Regions from separate parts of the Alteromonas sp. HB246098 genome, predicted to be linked through region 2. Evidence: predicted binding sites of a transcription regulator. Region 2 holds the regulator's gene; each other region holds the start of a gene.

Region 1 (6,283 bases), on a different contig from region 2:
CTGGTTCACTGACGCTATGCTCGGCTTGGTGATTTGTTTAGCCATACTGTTCAATATTGTGGCTGCAGCTTTGGCCGGAGTGTTTGTACCTGTCATTTTAGACAAGCTAAAAATAGACCCTGCACTGTCTGGCTCGGTCATCCTGACTACTGTCACCGATATTGTAGGTTTTGTGGCGTTTTTGGGTTTGGGAACGCTCTTTCTTCTTTAACTCGTTTACAGAAGTATACTTAAATATTGCGTAAAGGCCGCGTGCTCATAGGCCACAGCTTACATGTAAGATATGGCTTATCATATTCAGTGTGGTCTTTATGTTGAACATTTCGCGCAGTTTACACCCTTTGCCCCTTTGGAAAGTACTAAGGCTTGTGTATTCATCTAACCTGATAAACAATACGCGCCTTCTTACCCTGAATCTCGTTGGAGCCCGCCGTGTCCAAGCAAGCCAGTGCCGCCCAAGTCGGCGTTATTTGCGCGATTGCCGCATACAGTATGTGGGGTGTTGCACCTGTTTATTTTAAACAGTTAATGGTATTACCCGCCGCTGAAATACTCATGCATAGAGTAATTTGGTCTGTTGTGCTTTTAGTTGGGCTTATCGCTGCATTAAAACAATGGCCAAAAGTGGGGGCAGCGCTTCGTAACAAGCGGGTTATGCAGATTTTGTTCGTAGCTGGTCTGCTGCTAGGAGCAAACTGGCTTTTATTCATCTGGGCGATTAATAACGACCATATTCTTGATGCAAGCTTGGGCTATTACATTAACCCTCTCATTAACGTTTTCTTGGGGCGGCTATTCTTGGGCGAAAGGTTGCGCAATTTGCAGCGCGTAGCGGTTGGGCTTGCTGTTATTGGTGTGGCAATTCTTATTTTCTCTTACGGCCACGTGCCCTGGATTGCCTTAGTGCTTGCTGGAAGCTTCAGCGTGTATGGCTTATTACGTAAGCAGGTGGCGGTAGACTCGCTACCAGGTCTTTTCATTGAAACCTTAATGTTGTCGCCATTAGCTATTGTCTACTGGGTATTCTTTGGTTCTGAATACAGTAACCTATTTAACAACGATGCCACCCTAAACTCCCTTATTTTAGCGGCAGGCATTGTTACTACAGTGCCATTGCTTTGTTTTACCGCTGCAGCGCGACGCATTATGTATTCAACCTTAGGCTTTTTTCAGTACATAGGGCCAACGCTAATGTTCATACTGGCCGTCTACCTTTATGGTGAACCCCTTGAAGAGTCGCGTTTGGTTACGTTCGGGTTTGTGTGGCTTGCACTTATTTTATTTAGTGCCGACTCGTTGGTTAATTACCGCAGCCAACGAAAAACTCAAAAGTTAAAGCAATGACCCTTGCTCTTGGTGAGGTGCATCAGGCGGCTCGCACTTCACCTGGTTGCGGCCACTATTTTTGGCAGCGTACAGCTGCTTGTCGGCAAGGCTTAGTAGCTTATCTACACGCTGAGTGTGGGCGCCACTTGCTCCAATACTGCAAGTAACTTTTATATCGGTTTTGGGAAGCTGGATAACTTCAGCTTCTACCACTTTTCTGAAATTTTCCAAGCGTTCGCAGGCTTCATCAAGAGGCGTTGAAGGCATATAAATACAAAATTCTTCACCACCAAAGCGCGAAATAATTTCATCTGGGAAGTAAAACTCAATAAGTGCTGCCATGGCTTTTAGCACTATGTCTCCGGCGTCATGGCCATGGGTATCATTAATTGACTTAAAGAAGTCTAGGTCGATAAGTGCCAAGGCATGATCATCAGATAAATTTTGATGCTGTACCGTAACCATGTAAAAGAAGTGGCGTCTGTTGGGTAGGCCGGTTAAATAATCGGTATTCGCTACACGACGAATTTCTTCAACACTTTCGATATATTCCACGTTTTGCATTACGCGACACAAAAACTCTTCATGGCAGTAAGGTACGCGTAAGAAGTCATTAGCGCCGCTTTTGATAAAGTGCGCAGACATTAACATGCCTTTGCCACCAGCAATGCCCATTATGGCTAGCTGTTCTTTAGAGAACGCTTTTCTCAAGCTTGCCACAAAATGGGTGCCCGTCATGTCGGGTAGCGTGTTATCGGTAATAACAAGACGCACATTTTTATGCTCAGAGAGGCATTGCATTGCGTCGGTAGCAGTTAAGCATTCGAAGGCAATAAAGTTATGTCGCTGAAGTAATGAAACCGTTTTTGAGCGCAAAACACGATTGGTGCTTACTACCACAACGCCGGTAGATTTGTTTTTTTCAAGGCGGCTTATCAGCCGGTTCAGGTAGTCGTAGTTTTGTGAATTTTCTTTGGGAATGTAATCGACAACATCCCGCTCAAGTACCTTGTCGCGAATAGCATTGTCTAGGTTTTCCGTTGTCGCTATGGTAGGAATGAAAGATTCAACGGCAAAGTCGATGGCCTCACCTTTTGGCGCATCGGGTAATGAGTAAGCAACAATGGCGCACAAAAAACTTTCAGGAATTTCTTGTGCAAAGCGTGCCTTTCCTTCGGTGAGCGAGGTTGCGCCCACGGGCGTAAGGCTCGAACGGCGTACTAATTTCGCGATAAGTTCAAGGTTGCCTTCACCATTTTCGATGATCAGCACGTGTTGCTGCATACATTCCAACTTAGAGTTAGGCTACCTTGCCAATTAATAACGTTACGCTTTCTCCAGCTTTGCGTAAGCAAGTACCAGCCATTTGCTGCCAAACTCATCGAAGTTTACTTGAACTCGGCCATGCTCACCACTACCTTCGTAGTTAAGCACAATGCCTTCCCCGAATTTACGATGCACTACGCGCTCACCTAAACTAAAGCCTGTTTCTTCAAAACTGGCGTGCGAGGTTGCTTGGCTAAAGCGGTTATGTACAGGTCGCGAGATGGTGGATTTAAGCCTGACTTCTTCCACACAATCTGCTGGCATCTCGCGAATAAAGCGCGAAGCCGTATGATACTTATCTTGACCATATAATCGACGACTTTCTGCGTAAGTGATATACAACTTTTGCATAGCGCGAGTCATACCAACATAGCAAAGTCTTCGTTCTTCTTCCATTCGACCGGGTTCGTCGTTGGTCATCTGGCTAGGGAACATTCCTTCTTCCACGCCAGCTAAGAACACCAATGGAAATTCAAGGCCTTTTGCAGTGTGGATAGTCATCATCTGCACAGCATCTTGGTCTTTATCTGCCTGAGTTTCGCCTGCTTCCAGGGAAGCGTGAGCCAAAAACGCGGCCAGAGGCGACATTTCTTCCGCTTCTTCAGGGACGATAAAGGTTTTACAAGCACTGACCAGTTCTTCTAAGTTTTCCAGTCGTGCTTGGGCCTTTTCACCACGTTCAGCCTGGTACATGGCGTACAGACCAGATTGGCGAATGGCTTTATCAGCCTGCTGGTCAAGGGGCTCGTCTAATGTGGCTTGTTCAAGCTCTGTAATTAGTAATACAAAGCTTTGCATAGCGTTTAACGCACGGCCTTTAAAGCCACCTTCGTTTATAAGCAGCTGGCTGGCTTGCCACATAGAACAGTTATGCATACGTGCAGTGTCGCGTACTTGCGAAAGGGTTTTCTCGCCAATACCGCGGCTTGGGGTGTTTACCACACGTTCAAAAGCCGCGTCATCGTGGGGGTGGCTCACCATGCGCATATAGCCAAGGGCATCTTTAATCTCTTGGCGTTCGAAGAAGCGCAAACCGCCGTAAATGCGATAGGCCAACCCTTCGTGTAATAAAGCTTCTTCCAGTACACGGGATTGGGCGTTATTTCTGTAAAGAATAGCGGTGTCGCTAAGGGCGTTGCCTTGATTTAGCCAGTCTTTAATTTTTGAAACAATGAAGCGGGCTTCGTCGAGTTCGTTAAAACCAGCATAGACAGAGATAAGCTCGCCCTGCGCATCTTCTGTCCACAGTTCTTTCCCTAAACGGCCTGTATTATTGTCGATAACCGTATTCGCTGCTTTCAGAATGTTCCCGGTAGAACGATAATTCTGCTCAAGGCGAATAGTGGTAGGCTCATTAAAGTCTTTTAAAAAATGCTGAATATTATCTACGTTTGCACCGCGCCAGCCGTAAATAGACTGATCGTCGTCGCCAACAATCATAATGTTGTTGTTGTCGCCGCTACACAGCATACGAAGCCATGCATATTGAATATTGTTGGTATCTTGGAACTCGTCAACTAACACAGCACGGAAACGGCGCTGATAGTGAGCCAACACTTCAGGGTTCTTTGCCCATAGCTCATGGGCGCGTAGCAATAGCTCGGCAAAATCAACTAAGCCTGAACGGTCGCAGGCGTCTTGATATGCAGCGTAGACTTCCCGCATGGTCTTTTGGATATGATCGCCATGGGTCTCGATATGCTGAGGACGCAGGCCTTCGTCTTTATTACCGTTTATGTACCACTGGATTTGGCGAGGGGCCCAATGCTTTTCATCTAAATTCATGGCTTTTAGAATGCGGCGAATCAAACGGTACTGATCGTCAGAATCGATAATCTGAAAGTTTTCAGGCAAGTTAGCTTCAGCGTGGTGTGCGCGTAATAGGCGATGTGCAAGCCCGTGGAAGGTACCAATCCACATATTGTGTAGGCTGCGACCCATTAATGATTCAATACGGCCACGCATCTCTTTCGCTGCCTTATTGGTAAAGGTAACCGCGAGAATAGAAAAAGGTGCGATGTTTTCGACTTCCATCAACCACGCAATGCGATGCACTAATACACGGGTTTTACCACTACCTGCGCCAGCTAATACTAGAGCATTAGACAATGGGGCTGCTACTGCTTCACGCTGTTTGTCGTTAAGCTCGTCTAGCAGTCGAGATACATCCATAGTTGGCACCTGTAAGTTGATATTGTTACACATTCAGCAGCACGCTATTATGCCATCAGCCTGTTAATTTATACAGTCCAGTTTTTCGCCCTTCTCGTTAATTAAAAGCGCGGTTATTTACCGATTTTAGGGTATGCGGTTATACGGGCTTTTTAGTAAATAGGTGCTTCGACCGTTCTAATTAAATTGTTACAGTGCCTAATGCCGTCAAAGGCAGGCCCAAAGGTTCACAAATGAAAGATACAGTTATTAGCTATAACGAATTAATACGATAAATTGATCGAATTATGCGCTTGGCAGGTATCACATCGGTATTGCATCACGCCAAACTCGGGTAAACTTTCTGCTCTTTTACTTTGGCAACCTCTGCACTTTCATACAAGGCGAGAGTTAGTCAAAAAGTTAAGCCATTTTAGGCAAGCTGAAAAAGTACACGGCCCCAATTTTTTAATGACGTACATTGGCACACAACCAGCTCACTAACAGCACATTAACGGGATATGCTCATGACCGCACTCTCCACGCCCATCGATTTCTGGTCGACGCTCAAACAAGAAGCGCAAATTGTTGCTGAAAACGAACCTTTGCTATCTAGCTATGTGCATGCCAGTGTTCTTGCGCACCATAATTTCGAATCGTCGCTAAGCTTCATTTTGTCAAACAAAATGGCAGATGACGTGATGCCTGCGCTTGCTATACGTGAGGTATTTGACGAAGCTTACTTGTTAGAGCCAGGTATTAGCGAGGCAGCCATTGCCGATATTATGGCGATTAATGCGCGGGATGCCGCGGTGAATGATTACCTTACTCCTTTACTGCACTTTAAAGGTTTCCATGCCGTGCAGGTACACCGAATGGCGCATTATCTTTGGCTTCACGGGCGCCACCAGTTAGCTTTATTCTTGCAAAGCCGTAACTCATCAAGCTTTGGTGTAGACATCCACCCAGCAGCGCGAATTGGTAAGGGCGTTATGTTCGATCACGCTACCGGTATTGTGGTGGGTGAGACTGCGGTAGTAGAAGATAACGTGTCTATTTTGCAGAGCGTTACGTTAGGCGGTACGGGTAATGAGTCGGGCGACCGTCACCCCAAAATTCGCCAAGGCGTGTTAATTGGCGCAGGCGCTAAGATTTTAGGAAATATCGAAATCGGCGAAGGCTCGAAAGTCGGCGCTGGCAGCGTTGTACTTAATAGCGTACCAGCTCACGTTACCGTGGTGGGCGTTCCAGCCAAGGTAGTTGGGAGACCGGTTTGTCAAAGCCCCTGTGAATCCATGCGCCAAAACGTACTAGAAGACAACTAAAATATGGGGTCAGAGTACATTAATAATGGGGTCAGAGTACATTTCCCCGTTTTATACTTAGTAAAAGTTTAAAGTACTCTGACCCCCACATTTTGCCCCCACTTTTAAGCGACTAAAGTACTCTGACCCCATTATTCATAGGAAGTGGGTTAACT
Region 2 (6,283 bases):
TCACAAAATACGTCATACAAAGGAACCAAGGCGAAGCCAAAGCCAAACATGCCAATGACAATAGCAACAAGCTTGATAACCATTTTGTTATTTGCACTTTGCTGTGACATCACGCAACCTCCGGGTAACTTCAAAAGTGAAGCTTGGTAAACGCTTGTATAGCCGCTTACCTACTTCACCGTCAGCAATATGTGAATGCCATCCTTACCGTTACTGCCTAGCGCTTTACAAGAATGGCTAATTCACAAACCCCACCTATCGTTACTTCACGACAGGCGGCGTTTCAAACGTGTGATAAGGAGCAGGGGATGGAATTTCCCACTCCAACCCTTCAGCGCCATCCCAAACTTGCGCCGATACCGCTTCACCTTGCTTTTTACACGCTTTAATAAGCAGGGCAAGGAAGATAAGCTGAGATAAACCGAAAGCGAAGCCCCCCAAGCTTATCCATTTATTGAAATCAGCGAACTGTAATGCATAGTCAGGAATACGACGTGGCATACCCGCTAAACCAACAAAGTGCATAGGGAAGAACAACACATTTACCGATACTAAAGAGCACCAAAAATGCCATTTAGCCAAAGTCGTGTCGTACATTTTGCCTGTCCATTTAGGCAGCCAGTAATACACGGCCGCCATTATTGAAAAGACCGCCCCAGTTACCAGAACATAGTGAAAGTGAGCCACTACAAAATAGGTATCGTGATATTGGAAATCCACAGGTGTTATCGCCAGCATTAGTCCTGATAGCCCACCGATGGTAAACAGAACAATGAAGGCAATAGCGAACATCATTGGCATTTCAAAGCTTAGTGAACCACGCCACATTGTCGCTACCCAGTTAAACACCTTAACCCCAGTGGGCACAGAGATAAGCATGGTGGCAAACATAAAGAACATTTCCATGTACACCGGCATGCCCGTGGTAAACATATGGTGAGCCCACACTACAAAAGAAAGTAGAGCGATAGACGCCGTGGCGTACACCATAGAGGCATAACCAAATAGCTGCTTTCTAGAAAAGGTAGGTACAATTTGCGAGATAATGCCGAAAGCGGGCAAAATCATAATGTACACTTCAGGGTGCCCGAAGAACCAGAAGATATGCTGGAACATAACCGGGTCGCCGCCACCAGCAGCATCAAAAAAGCTGGTGCCAAAGAACTTGTCTGTTAATACCATGGTCACTGCACCGGCGAGTACTGGCATAACGGCAATAAGCAAAAATGCAGTGATAAGCCACGTCCACACGAATAGCGGCATTTTCATCCAAGTCATGCCTGGCGCACGCATATTGAAAATAGTCACTATCACGTTAATCGCACCCATAATGGATGAGATACCCATAATGTGAACAGAGAACACGAACAGCGCGGTTGAATCGCCACTATAGGTTGTTGAGAGCGGCGCATAGAAAGTCCAACCAAAGGCAGGGCCACCACCTTCCATAAATAGCGAGCTAAGCAGAATCAAAAAGGCGCCGGGTAAAATCCAAAAGCTCCAGTTATTCATGCGCGGCAATGCCATATCTGGGGCGCCAATCATCATTGGAATAAGCCAGTTCGCGAGCCCTGTAAAGGCTGGCATCACGGCACCAAATACCATGATAAGCCCGTGCACAGTGGTCATTTGATTGAAGAAATTTGGTTCAACAATTTGTAGACCAGGCTGAAACAGTTCAGCGCGAATAACCATGGCCATTGCGCCGCCAACTAAAAACATAATGAAGGCAAACCACAAGTAAAGTGTACCAATGTCTTTATGGTTAGTAGTAAACAGCCAGCGCGTTACTCCTTTCGGAATATGGTCGTGGTGTTCATGGTCATCATGTAGGTGATCGCCCTGTGCGTGCCCACCATTTACTTGACCAATGTGAGTCGCAGAGGTATCTGGCGAAATAACTTCAGTTGCTTTGCTCATTTGTCTGCTCCTAGTTTCCGTTTGCCACTGCATTAACGTCTTTGGCTTGAACCATATCGCCAGTGTTATTGCCCCACGCATTGCGCTCGTAAGTGACAACCGCAGCAATTTCTTTAAGGCTCAGCATTTTGCTAAACGCCTGCATAGCTGTACCCGCCTTACCATGTAGGACAATGTCGATGTGACCTTGCTGATCTTCTAACGCCATCTTGCTGCCTTTAAGTGCTGGAAATACACCTGGTAAACCCTCACCATTTGGCATATGGCACGCTGCACACGTGGCGTTGTAAACGCGCTCGCCTTCTTTCATCAATTCATCCATGGACATATTCATAGAAAGTAGGCGTTGCTCTTCTTCTTTGGCTTTGCGAACAATTTCTTCTTGTTCGCCCATCCATTTATCAAATTCTGCTGGCTCTTTAGCGATAACCACTACTGGCATGTAGCCATGGTCTTTTCCGCAAAGTTCTGCGCACTGCCCGCGATAAATGCCCGGCTCATTGACCTTGGCCCATGACTCGTTAATAAAGCCTGGGTTTGCATCTTTTTTAACGGCAAAATCTGGAACCCACCACGAATGGATAACGTCGTCAGAGGTAATAAGAAAACGTACTTTTTTCCCAGTTGGAATGACTAACGGACGGTCAACTTCAAGCAAGTAATTGTCGGTTTTTTGAAATTTGTTCTCTATTTGCTCACGCTGAGTAGCAAGCAGTGAGTAAAATTCCACGTCGCTGTCCATGTACTTGTAGTGCCATTTCCACTGAGAGCCCGTGACTAACACTGTCATGTCAGGCTCAGACGTGTCTTCCATTGCAATAAGCGTGTTCGCCGCCGGCACAGCCATAAAAATTAGAATAAGAAAAGGAACAACGGTCCATGCTATTTCAACCTTCACGTTTTCGTGAAAGTTAGCGGGCTTAGCGCCACGAGACTTCCGATGAAGATACATTGAGGCAAACATCACCCCAAATACGACTACCGCAATCCCTACGCATATAAAAAACATCAGCATATGCAGATCATAAACCTGCCCGCTGATGTCGGTGGCACCGCGTCTTAAATTAAGAGAAGAGACTTCTTCACTAACTTCTTGCGCAAGAAGTAACGGGGAAAAAAGCAAAAACGGTATTGTTGAACACCACTTTGCGAAAACGGTCGTTAGTTGTTTCACTCAGCACCTCCGTAATAGCAAGACCAAAAACGCTGATTATTTTGCGCGCTGCCCTACCAAATGGTTTGCGAACGATTGACCCATCACCTCAACTTGTAAAACAAATTTAGAGCCATTGTTATTATTTTGTTAATCTCTGTATAAGAATTGCGCAATAATGCCGTGCCGTCTAGTCTTTTCTATTAAAAATTTAATGAAGAGGTTAATTTTTAATCATTTCATGTGGCAGGGTTGCGTTACAATTTTGGTAGAGTGGGTATAAGGCGTGCTGACGGCGCTTAAAAAATCAAACGCGCATTTTGAACGGGGAGTTGATAAGGATGAAGCTTTATTTGGTCACAAAATCAACAATTAACACATCGCTTCTCGTGTTTTTCAAACAAATTTTCAAATAATAAATGTGCTTTAGCCACTCTGTACTCGGGCCAAATAGCGCATATCTTTCATACAATGGTGATGTCAGATTTCATAATTTTGAAACATACCAATAAACGCTAAACTAAGAAAATTAACTAAAATTTGGTACTAAAAGACATAAAAAAAGCGGCTAATACGCCGCTTTTGATTGAAGATGCTAAAACCTTACATCCAGTCGGCGTTTCTTATAACACCCACGGCAATACCTTCTATAGCAAAAGGCTCATTAGCAAGGTCTACTTTAATTGGCGAAAACTCTTCGTTTTCAGCATGAAGTAATACTTCACGACCGCGCTTTTCTAAACGCTTAACCGTAACGTCTTCATCCACCCGCGCTACAACTACCTGACCGTTGTGGACATCAGTCGTGCGATGCACAGCAAGAAGATCGCCATCCAAGATACCGATGTCCTTCATACTCATGCCGTTTACACGAAGTAAAAAGTCAGCCTGAGGCTGAAACAAAGCAGGGTCGACCTTGTAGTGAGATTCTACATGCTCTTGCGCCAAAATTGGCTCACCAGCCGCCACGCGCCCGATAAGGGGCAGGCCTTCTTCTTCTGGTGCAGTGTCCTCAAGGGGGATATTGAGCTTAATACCACGAGAGGTACCAGGCAAAATTTCAATTACGCCCTTACGCGCCAATGCCTTCAAATGTTCTTCTGCTGCGTTGGCAGAACGAAAACCAAGTTGACGAGCAATTTCCGCACGCGTAGGCGGCATTCCCGTTTCTTGCATGGTTGTTTTAATAAGTTCTAAAACTTCAGTTTGTCGAGCTGTGAGTGGGCGCATAAAAGACCTGTCTGTTCATACAGTTCCTGTAAGTATATACACCTAAAAACAAATAACAAGTAGTAAGCCTTGTGAGAAAAGCTCGAGGTGCTTTTAACATTCTTTATTTCCTATAAAAAATGTAGCTAATTCGTAACCCCATTATCACGAAACTGACACGCTCAACGCTTAGCGTAATTTTGGGCAGATGTTAATTACCCTACAAATAAAACTTAATTCATTAATTACAATGGAAAATCTATGAAACTAACTAAAAAAATACTCACGGTATTAGTCATCACTCTAAGCTTAGCAGCGTGTGATGACGACTCTGTAGAAGTCGTTGAGGTAGAAAAACAGGTAGTTGTAGAAAACACAGTAACCGTGGTCGAAACAGTTGAAGTTCCTGTTATCGTTCAAGTACCGGCTGGAGAGGCCCCGAATATACAGATAGGGGCGCGCCCATCTTTTCTTGTAGAGGATATGGATGATGGAGAGCTAAAGAGTGCACTACAACAATGTAGTGAAGGCCCGTTTTATAAAACAGATTTTTCAATTGGGCATCGTGGAGCGTCACTGCAGTTCCCGGAGCACACGAAAGAAGCCTACGAATCAGCGGCAAAACTTGGCGCAGGAATAGTAGAGTGTGACGTTACATTTACTAAAGATAAAGCTTTAGTGTGCAGGCATTCGCAGTGTGACTTGCATACTACAACGAATATACTCTCAACCGATTTGGCTGATAATTGCTCTGTACCCTTTACACCGGCCGACCCTGAAAATGGCATTGCCGCCCAAGCGCAGTGCTGCACCAGCGATATAACACTCGCAGAATTCAAAACGCTAAAAGGTAAAATGGACGCAGCGAACCCAAATGCAACCACTGTAGATGAGTATTTAGATGGTACAGCAAACTGGCGCACAGACTTATATTCATCAAAAGGTACCCTGTTAACACACGCAGAAAGTATAGAACTGTTCAAAAAGTTAAATGTGAAAATGACACCAGAGCTTAAAACGCCATCTGTTCAAATGCCTTTTGATGGTTTCACACAGCAACAATATGCTCAAAAGATGATAGATGAATACAAAGCAGCAGGCATTGAACCAGAAAATGTCTGGCCCCAGTCATTTAACTTAGCAGATGTGAAATACTGGATTGAGAATGAACCAGCTTTCGGCAATCAAGCGGTGTATCTAGACGATAGATATGGCGCCCAAAGCGCAGATGGCGAAGATGGCGTCACCGCTGAGCAATTAGTTAATAATCCCGAACTGTTAACTCCAACTATGGAACAACTTGTTGCAGATGGGGTACAAATAATTGCTCCACCAATTTGGGTCTTATTGACGGTTGAAAATGAAAAGATAGTGCCTTCCCCATACGCGATTGCGGCGAAAGAAGCAGGGCTTGATATTATTACATGGTCTCTAGAGCGCTCTGGATTGCTGAATACAGGTGGGGGTTGGTATTACCAAAGTGTTAATGGTTCTTTGGCCACTGATAGCGCAATCAATAACGATGGTGACGTTATGACAGTACTTGATGTACTAGCAAAAGATGTGGGCGTACTTGGTGTGTTTTCTGACTGGCCAGCAACAACAACATATTATGCAAGCTGTATGGGACTAGCACCTAGTATATAAAAGTTGGAGGGCTTAGGGCTGTAAAAAACGTGTTTTCTAGCGTTGTCCTAAGTTCCCATCACCCTAGAATAACTTGATTTCGGCCATTCTTTTTCGCCGTATATAGCAGTTTATCAGCTTTAGAAAGTAACCCACTAAAATCAAGATTCAAGCTATCCTCAGCAAAAACGGCACCAATACTTATTGTTACAGATATCGTGTCTTTCTTGTATTTAACTTCTGTTTTTTCAACAGCCTCTCGAAGTTTGTTAAATCGCATTTCTTCGTCTTTTTTGTTGTCTGAAATTGCTACTATCGCAAACTCTTCTCCACCAAGACGTGAAACAATATCGGGCTCCACATAATATTCTTCTA
Region 3 (6,283 bases), on a different contig from region 2:
ACAGGTACCATAGCCATGAATTACCAAAACTGTTGGTTGTATAGCAATGGCGTTGCTATTTCTGGGTCGACGGCTATTGCCATTGAAAGCGTGTCAGATAGCGCTGCGAAATACAGTATGTATTTCGACAGTCTGACATGGACTATCGAAGGTGTACCTCACACGCTGTCAGGCGTCGTCTCAATCGATGAGGGCTTCAACGAAACTAACAGTAGCTATTACGTAGATACCAGTCAACATGTCGCGTTCACTATTGGCGCAGAGCAATATAAATTAACGGGGAATTACAACATATCTGATTCGCCCAATGAAAGCCTTAACCATGCTGAATTAGACTTCTATGTTGGCTCTAAAGGTAAACTAGCTGTCGAAGCAGAGGCCCCTGAATATTTATGGCCATACATGTACGATGGCGAAGTAGTAGTAGCGGGTGATAAAACTGCAACCTTACTTTTCGAACAAAGCACTATTCGTTATTTAGAAGATACAGATAACGACGGTACCTACGACCTAGGTACATTTATAATCGATGGCCATGATTTAATTAGTGGTAACCTTGCAGACAGATCACTTGTCGCTATTGCAGACATGTCCATGCCACCCACTGTCTATGCACCTGATTTTTATACCTGGGACTCAGTAGACACGACGACACCCATTACTGTTAGCCCTGGCTATTATAATGATAGCGATACAGTCTACGAAGATTTAACGGTCAGTTTTCGCTGGTATCTCAACGGTGTTTTAGTAGAAGACGTTACTGGAGATACCTTTCCAGCCTACCGCGCTGTATTTAACGATGTAGTAGAAGTGTCTATGGTCGTCTCTGATAGCGCTAACACTGTAGAGTCAGATCGCACTTCAATTACTCTGTCGGATGCACCAGCACAAGTAGCTTTTGAGAATTTACCAGAGTCAGTGTCTCCTGGAGAATATATCGAATTCAGAGCAATTGTGTCTGACCCTGATCTTGGTGACAATCAAGGTGCTCCTACCTTAGTGTCAGCGCCTGCAGGCGCTACCATTAACGAAAATGGATTGATTTCATGGCAAGCGCCGAGTAATCAGTTGTTTAAAACCCAACTTTACGAATTTGGTTTTTCAACTGGCGAAGAAGGTGCTGAAGTAGTCAAAACTGATGTCTCAGTGACTAATAATGAGGTTCAAGAGTTAGCTCGCTCGGGTATTGAAGTGCCTAAGATGAACAATTCAATGGTAGTGGGTGATTTCGACCACGACGGCGACAATGAAGTGCTCTCTACCGATTCTGCAAATCGCGTGTTTTTACTGTCTTATCAAAATGGCAGCTACAACCAAACTTGGATGTACCCCTACCAAATCGAGCACGGTGAAACAGTAAAACAAGTTCTCAGTACCGATTTTGATAACGACGATTACCCCGATATTTTAGTGATATCTGAACACGGCGTATCTATCGTTACCGATATTGACGAAGCGGCCACAACGCTTTTTACTACCGACAATTTCATACATAGTGCTGTTCTAGGAGACATAGACAATGATGGTGACGATGAATTGGCCTACCTATATTCATCACGTGATTACGGTGATGCCAATGATATTGTGGTGGTAGATCTTAATTCGCCAGAATCACCTTTATTTACGTTTACCGCTGAAAATACCTATGAAATTGCTCTGGGTAATGTAGATTCCGACGCTCAGTTAGAACTGGTTACCAACTCTGGTTTGGTTTATGACCTTGATACTGGTGAAAACCAGTGGTTTTTGAACTCAGGATTTGGTAGTCATCACATTGCCGTCGCCGATATAAATGGCGACGGTATTGATGAAATTGTAGGCGCTGACAGTTTGTCTTACATCTATGTATACTCAGCACAAGACAAGTCTCAAATTACGAGCGTTGAGAATTTTAATACTTGCGACATTAGCGCAGGAAAACTGACTGACGATAGTAATCCTGTATTGCTTGTAGGGGACTGCCAATGGGGCAACGTCCACGCCATGAAGCTGTCTAATAATACGCTCACTTCAGTATTTAGCGTTGATATGGTTGATCACGGTTCAACCTCGCTGACCCTTGGCGATGCCGACAATGATGGCCTTAACGAACTGTTATGGGGCACTGGCACTACTTCTTCTGGTGAAGATTTACTCGTAACGGCAGATGTCACAGCCACTTCTGCAACAATAAAAACGACGGCAACCACACATCAACTAGACAGCTTTAACGCGGCTGGGTGGGCAGATTTGTATCCTGGTGACGAACGTGCTGTTTTCTTCGTGCCGAGTACGGGGAGCGGTTATGACGGCTCCAAGGTCTTACTAATGGAGAACTCAGGGAATTACATTACTAGTGAAGAGATTTCATCTAACTGGGATAACTCTAGTATTGCTGTAACTACCGATTACAACAATGACGGTGCTGGTGATTTATTCCTACCTAGTGCAGAAACCTATGATGGCGCCTTCGCCGCAATGCGATTAAATGATTTCTCTATTCAATACGAGATTACAGGCGATTATTCGAACGACGTTTCAGTTATTAAGGCATTCGACTTCAATAACGATGGTTTCGATGATGCAGTGTATGTTGATGGTCGCACACTAAAAGCGGTCGATGTGAACAATCAAGTTATGTTGGCCACTTACACCATGCCTCAATATTTCCGTGATTTTGATATTGTCGCGATGAATGGCAATGTGTATGTGGCGCTTTCTCAAGGCGACAACATAACGCAATTACTCAAGCCAACAACATCAGGTTTCTCTATTCAGGCAAGCGCCGATATTTCTTGCGCGCGCCTTGCCTTTATTAACGCTGATAGTGACGCTGCCGCTGAACTGGCCTGTTATAACAACCAGAACCAATCACTGGTTATATTTGATGTAACTGACACTAGTTTGACTAAGACATCAGACGTTTCGGTGAGTAAGGTTATTGTAGACATGGTAGCTAATCCAGTAACCGCTACTGAACAAACACTTCTTGTGACAACGGCGCATGACGATGATTGGAGTTACTACAGTGCTTCTGAACTCAGCGAAATGACGGTTGAAGGCATCAGTATTTGGAAAAGCCCTGCGTTGATTGGTCCGGCCCGCAGCCACTCTTTACACGCGAGAAAATCTGCTGAGGGGAGCCTAGAAGTGATGATGGCAACATCTCGTGTAATGTACTGGTTAGGCCGAGTGAATTAAGTAAAACTGCTGGGACAATTTTGATACTTGTTTTGGCGTTTACATAATTGAGCGGCGACACATCAATGTTGGTGTGTCGCCGCTTTTTGTTTAGTACTTCAATTCTGGCAACGTTCTGTAAAAAAACACTCGTTTCAACTTGAGCCATTCATGTAAAAGAGTGGGGACCAATCAATCTCGTTAATAATCAAAACGAGGTAGTGTAATTAAGCGCTATTGATAATATACTGTCTTTTTGTACAGTTTCGTGTGAGCACGTTAAGAGCAAAGGCAGGTAATGCGAAAAATTATCCACGTCGACATGGATTGTTTTTACGCCGCAGTTGAAATGCGCGACAACCCAGCTTTGCGCAATATTCCCATTGCTATTGGCGGCAGTGCCGACCGTCGCGGTGTTATCTCTACCTGTAACTATCCCGCCCGCAAATTTGGTGTGCGCTCAGCTATGGCTACCGCGTATGCGTTAAAACTATGTCCCAATCTTACTTTAGTGAAAGGCCGAATGGAGGTGTATGCCGCTGAGTCGCAAAAAATACGTAAGATTTTTGCAGACTATACCGACCTTATTGAACCCCTATCGTTAGATGAAGCCTATCTGGACGTTACTAACAGTGAGTTTTGTGGTGGCAGCGCTACGTTAATAGCTGAAGAAATACGTACTCGTATTGAAAGCGAGTTAGGTCTTACCGCTTCAGCAGGGGTCGCGCCCTGCAAATTCGTGGCAAAAGTAGCCAGCGATGAAAACAAGCCTGACGGTATTTGTGTGATCACGCCCGACAAACTTGATGAGTTTGTACGCGAAATGCCGCTAAAGAAAATTCCAGGCGTAGGCAAAGTTACCATGCAAAAGCTGCAGCGCATGGGGCTTAATACCTGCAATGACGTTCGTAAGTATCCTTTCGAACGCATCCAAAAAGAGTTGGGTAAATTTGGTAGTGTGCTTTGGGAACGGGCTCATGGCATCGATGAGCGAGAGTTGTCAGTATCTCGAGAGCGCAAGTCTATAGGGGTAGAGCGCACGCTAAGCGAAGATATACACACTATCGATCAATGTATCGACTTTCTGCCCCATCTGTTTGAAAAGCTTCAGGAGCGCATGGAAAACCATAAGAAGCGGACGGGCAAGCCTGTGCGTATTCGTACACAAGGCGTAAAGCTTAAGTTTAATGACTTTCAGCTAACTACGGTTGAACATCGTTGCGCCACGCTAGATGAAGCTTATTTTCGTACATTAATGCAGGAAGCTTTTGAGCGAGCAACAGGGCGTGGCATTCGTCTTGTTGGCGTGCATATAGGCCTCGCTGCTGACCAATCAACACAACAGCTGGTTTTGCCTTTTGAAGGCTACTAATCGCCAGTACTTTTTATAACGTAAGTCGTGCACTGTAAGCGCCCTATGTATTCTAGAGTGTATTGGTTAGGCAAGTTTCAGATTTTAGTGTTCTAACATGTTTTTTTAGAGTACAAAGGTTACAGCGAGAAACAGGGACGGAAAATGCAGATTAGAAAAATTTCTTTTTGGGGCGATATTGCCTTTACTATTTTAGCAAGTGCTGTAGTGATTGCTTGCTTCTTCAACCCTCAATTATTTGTAGAAAATAAGGCTTTGAGAATAATTGTGTTGGTCGGTGGTGGGCTACTGCCTTTGAAGTATGCTCTGAAATCAGCTAGGCATTCTAAAGAGCTGAAGTAAGTCGCCAACATTCGAAGTCTACATTACACGGTCAACACGAAGTATACTGGGCATATGAAGACTAACAGTAATCAACTTTGAGGCATCATGATAGATACAAACCTTAAAACCCCCGGTCGTTACAAGCATTACAAAGGCAATTTATACGATGTATACGAAGTGGCGACCCATTCAGAAGACGAAAGCAAATTAGTGGTTTATCGGCCGTGCTATGGTGAAAAAGCGTTATGGGTTCGCCCTCTGGATATGTTTTTAGAGTCAGTGGAAAAAGACGGAGAGACACTCCCTCGTTTTGCTTATGTGGGTGATATCCCTAATGACGAAAAAATGATCTAATTGTGAAATTAGGTCATAGTGTAAAAGGTCTTATTTAAACAGGCTTCTTACAAGGAAATAATAATGAAAACTGCACCTCGTTCTAGCGCCCATATTATGGCTGCGTTCTTAGCTGCAAGCCCTTTAATTTATTCAGCGATTCACCCCGTAAATGCACAAGACAGGTTCGCCGATGTCGAAGTTAAAGCCACAGCGATAAAAGGCTCTGTGCACATGCTTACAGGTGCAGGTGGAAATATTGGTGTATCAGCTGGGGAAGACGGTGTTCTTATCATCGACGACCAATTTGCGCCACTGGCTGAAAAAATAGCGGCACAGCTTGGTGAGCTAGGCAGTGATAAGCCTAAATATGTGATAAACACGCATTATCACGGCGATCACACAGGCTCTAATGCGTTTTTTCACAGCCACAAAGGTGCCACCATTCTTGCCCATGAAAATGTGCGCGTTCGGCTAGCTAACGACGAGAAGATAAAACCCGAAGCCCTGCCAACCATTACCTATGAAGATGGAATTAGAATTTACTTTAATGGTGAGACCCTTCATGTAATGCATTTAGCAGTAGGCCACACCGACGGCGATAGCGTAGTGTGGTTTGAGCAACCCAACGTCATGCACACGGGCGACTTATTCTTCAATGGTCGTTTTCCTTACATCGACCAAGGTGCAGGTGGCAATGTGGAAGGCTACATGGAATCGGTAGAGCAGTTGCTAGCGAAAATAAATGACAAGACGGTTATCATTCCAGGCCACGGCGATATTAGTAACAAGCAAGAGTACTCCGCGTTTTTAGCTATGATCAGCGAAACTTTCAACTATGTTAAGACGCTCAAGCAAGACGGTAAAACCCTTGACGAGGTTAAAGCGATGGGCTTAGATGAAAAGTGGGCCGACTGGAGCTGGAACTTTATTACTGAAGAAAAGTGGATAGCTACACTCTACAACGACGCTTAGGCCACAAATAATGGGGTCAGTGTAAAACGCTACACTATTTTAATTACTAAACGTTTGAATATAGAGCTGTTCTACTTTGTCTCGCGCCCACTGGGTCTTTCTAAGAAACTTAAGAGACGA

Evidence for each region. Region 2 encodes LexA, which represses DNA repair genes until DNA is damaged. Its sites were predicted from a motif close to TACTGTATNNNNATACAGTA; they were not measured.
Region 1: a site for LexA is predicted at 4,883-4,902, ahead of uvrD (DNA helicase II). Genes of this name have one in related genera too.
Region 3: a site for LexA is predicted at 3,406-3,425, ahead of dinB (DNA polymerase IV). Genes of this name have one in related genera too.

Annotation. Positions count from the first base shown of each region.
Region 1 covers NZ_JBTZUG010000006.1:155,930-162,212, forward strand. Annotated here, with positions in the region: gene ACYTPF_RS13965 (magnesium transporter) at 1-211, shown strand, start outside; gene rarD (EamA family transporter RarD) at 433-1,344, shown strand; gene ACYTPF_RS13975 (GGDEF domain-containing response regulator) at 1,333-2,610, opposite strand; gene uvrD (DNA helicase II) at 2,653-4,824, opposite strand; gene cysE (serine O-acetyltransferase) at 5,331-6,128, shown strand; gene ACYTPF_RS13990 (HAD-IA family hydrolase) at 6,264-6,283, opposite strand, start outside.
Region 2 covers NZ_JBTZUG010000004.1:117,276-123,558, reverse strand. Annotated here, with positions in the region: gene ACYTPF_RS10470 (cytochrome c oxidase assembly protein) at 1-110, opposite strand, end outside; gene ctaD (cytochrome c oxidase subunit I) at 262-1,920, opposite strand; gene coxB (cytochrome c oxidase subunit II) at 1,931-3,094, opposite strand; gene lexA (transcriptional repressor LexA) at 3,677-4,303, opposite strand; gene ACYTPF_RS10450 (glycerophosphodiester phosphodiesterase family protein) at 4,544-5,929, shown strand; gene ACYTPF_RS10445 (sensor domain-containing diguanylate cyclase) at 5,988-6,283, opposite strand, start outside.
Region 3 covers NZ_JBTZUG010000010.1:89,739-96,021, reverse strand. Annotated here, with positions in the region: gene ACYTPF_RS17850 (FG-GAP repeat domain-containing protein) at 1-3,180, shown strand, start outside; gene dinB (DNA polymerase IV) at 3,458-4,531, shown strand; gene ACYTPF_RS17840 (hypothetical protein) at 4,676-4,873, shown strand; gene ACYTPF_RS17835 (DUF1653 domain-containing protein) at 4,961-5,209, shown strand; gene ACYTPF_RS17830 (MBL fold metallo-hydrolase) at 5,273-6,163, shown strand; gene ACYTPF_RS17825 (VF530 family protein) at 6,203-6,283, opposite strand, start outside.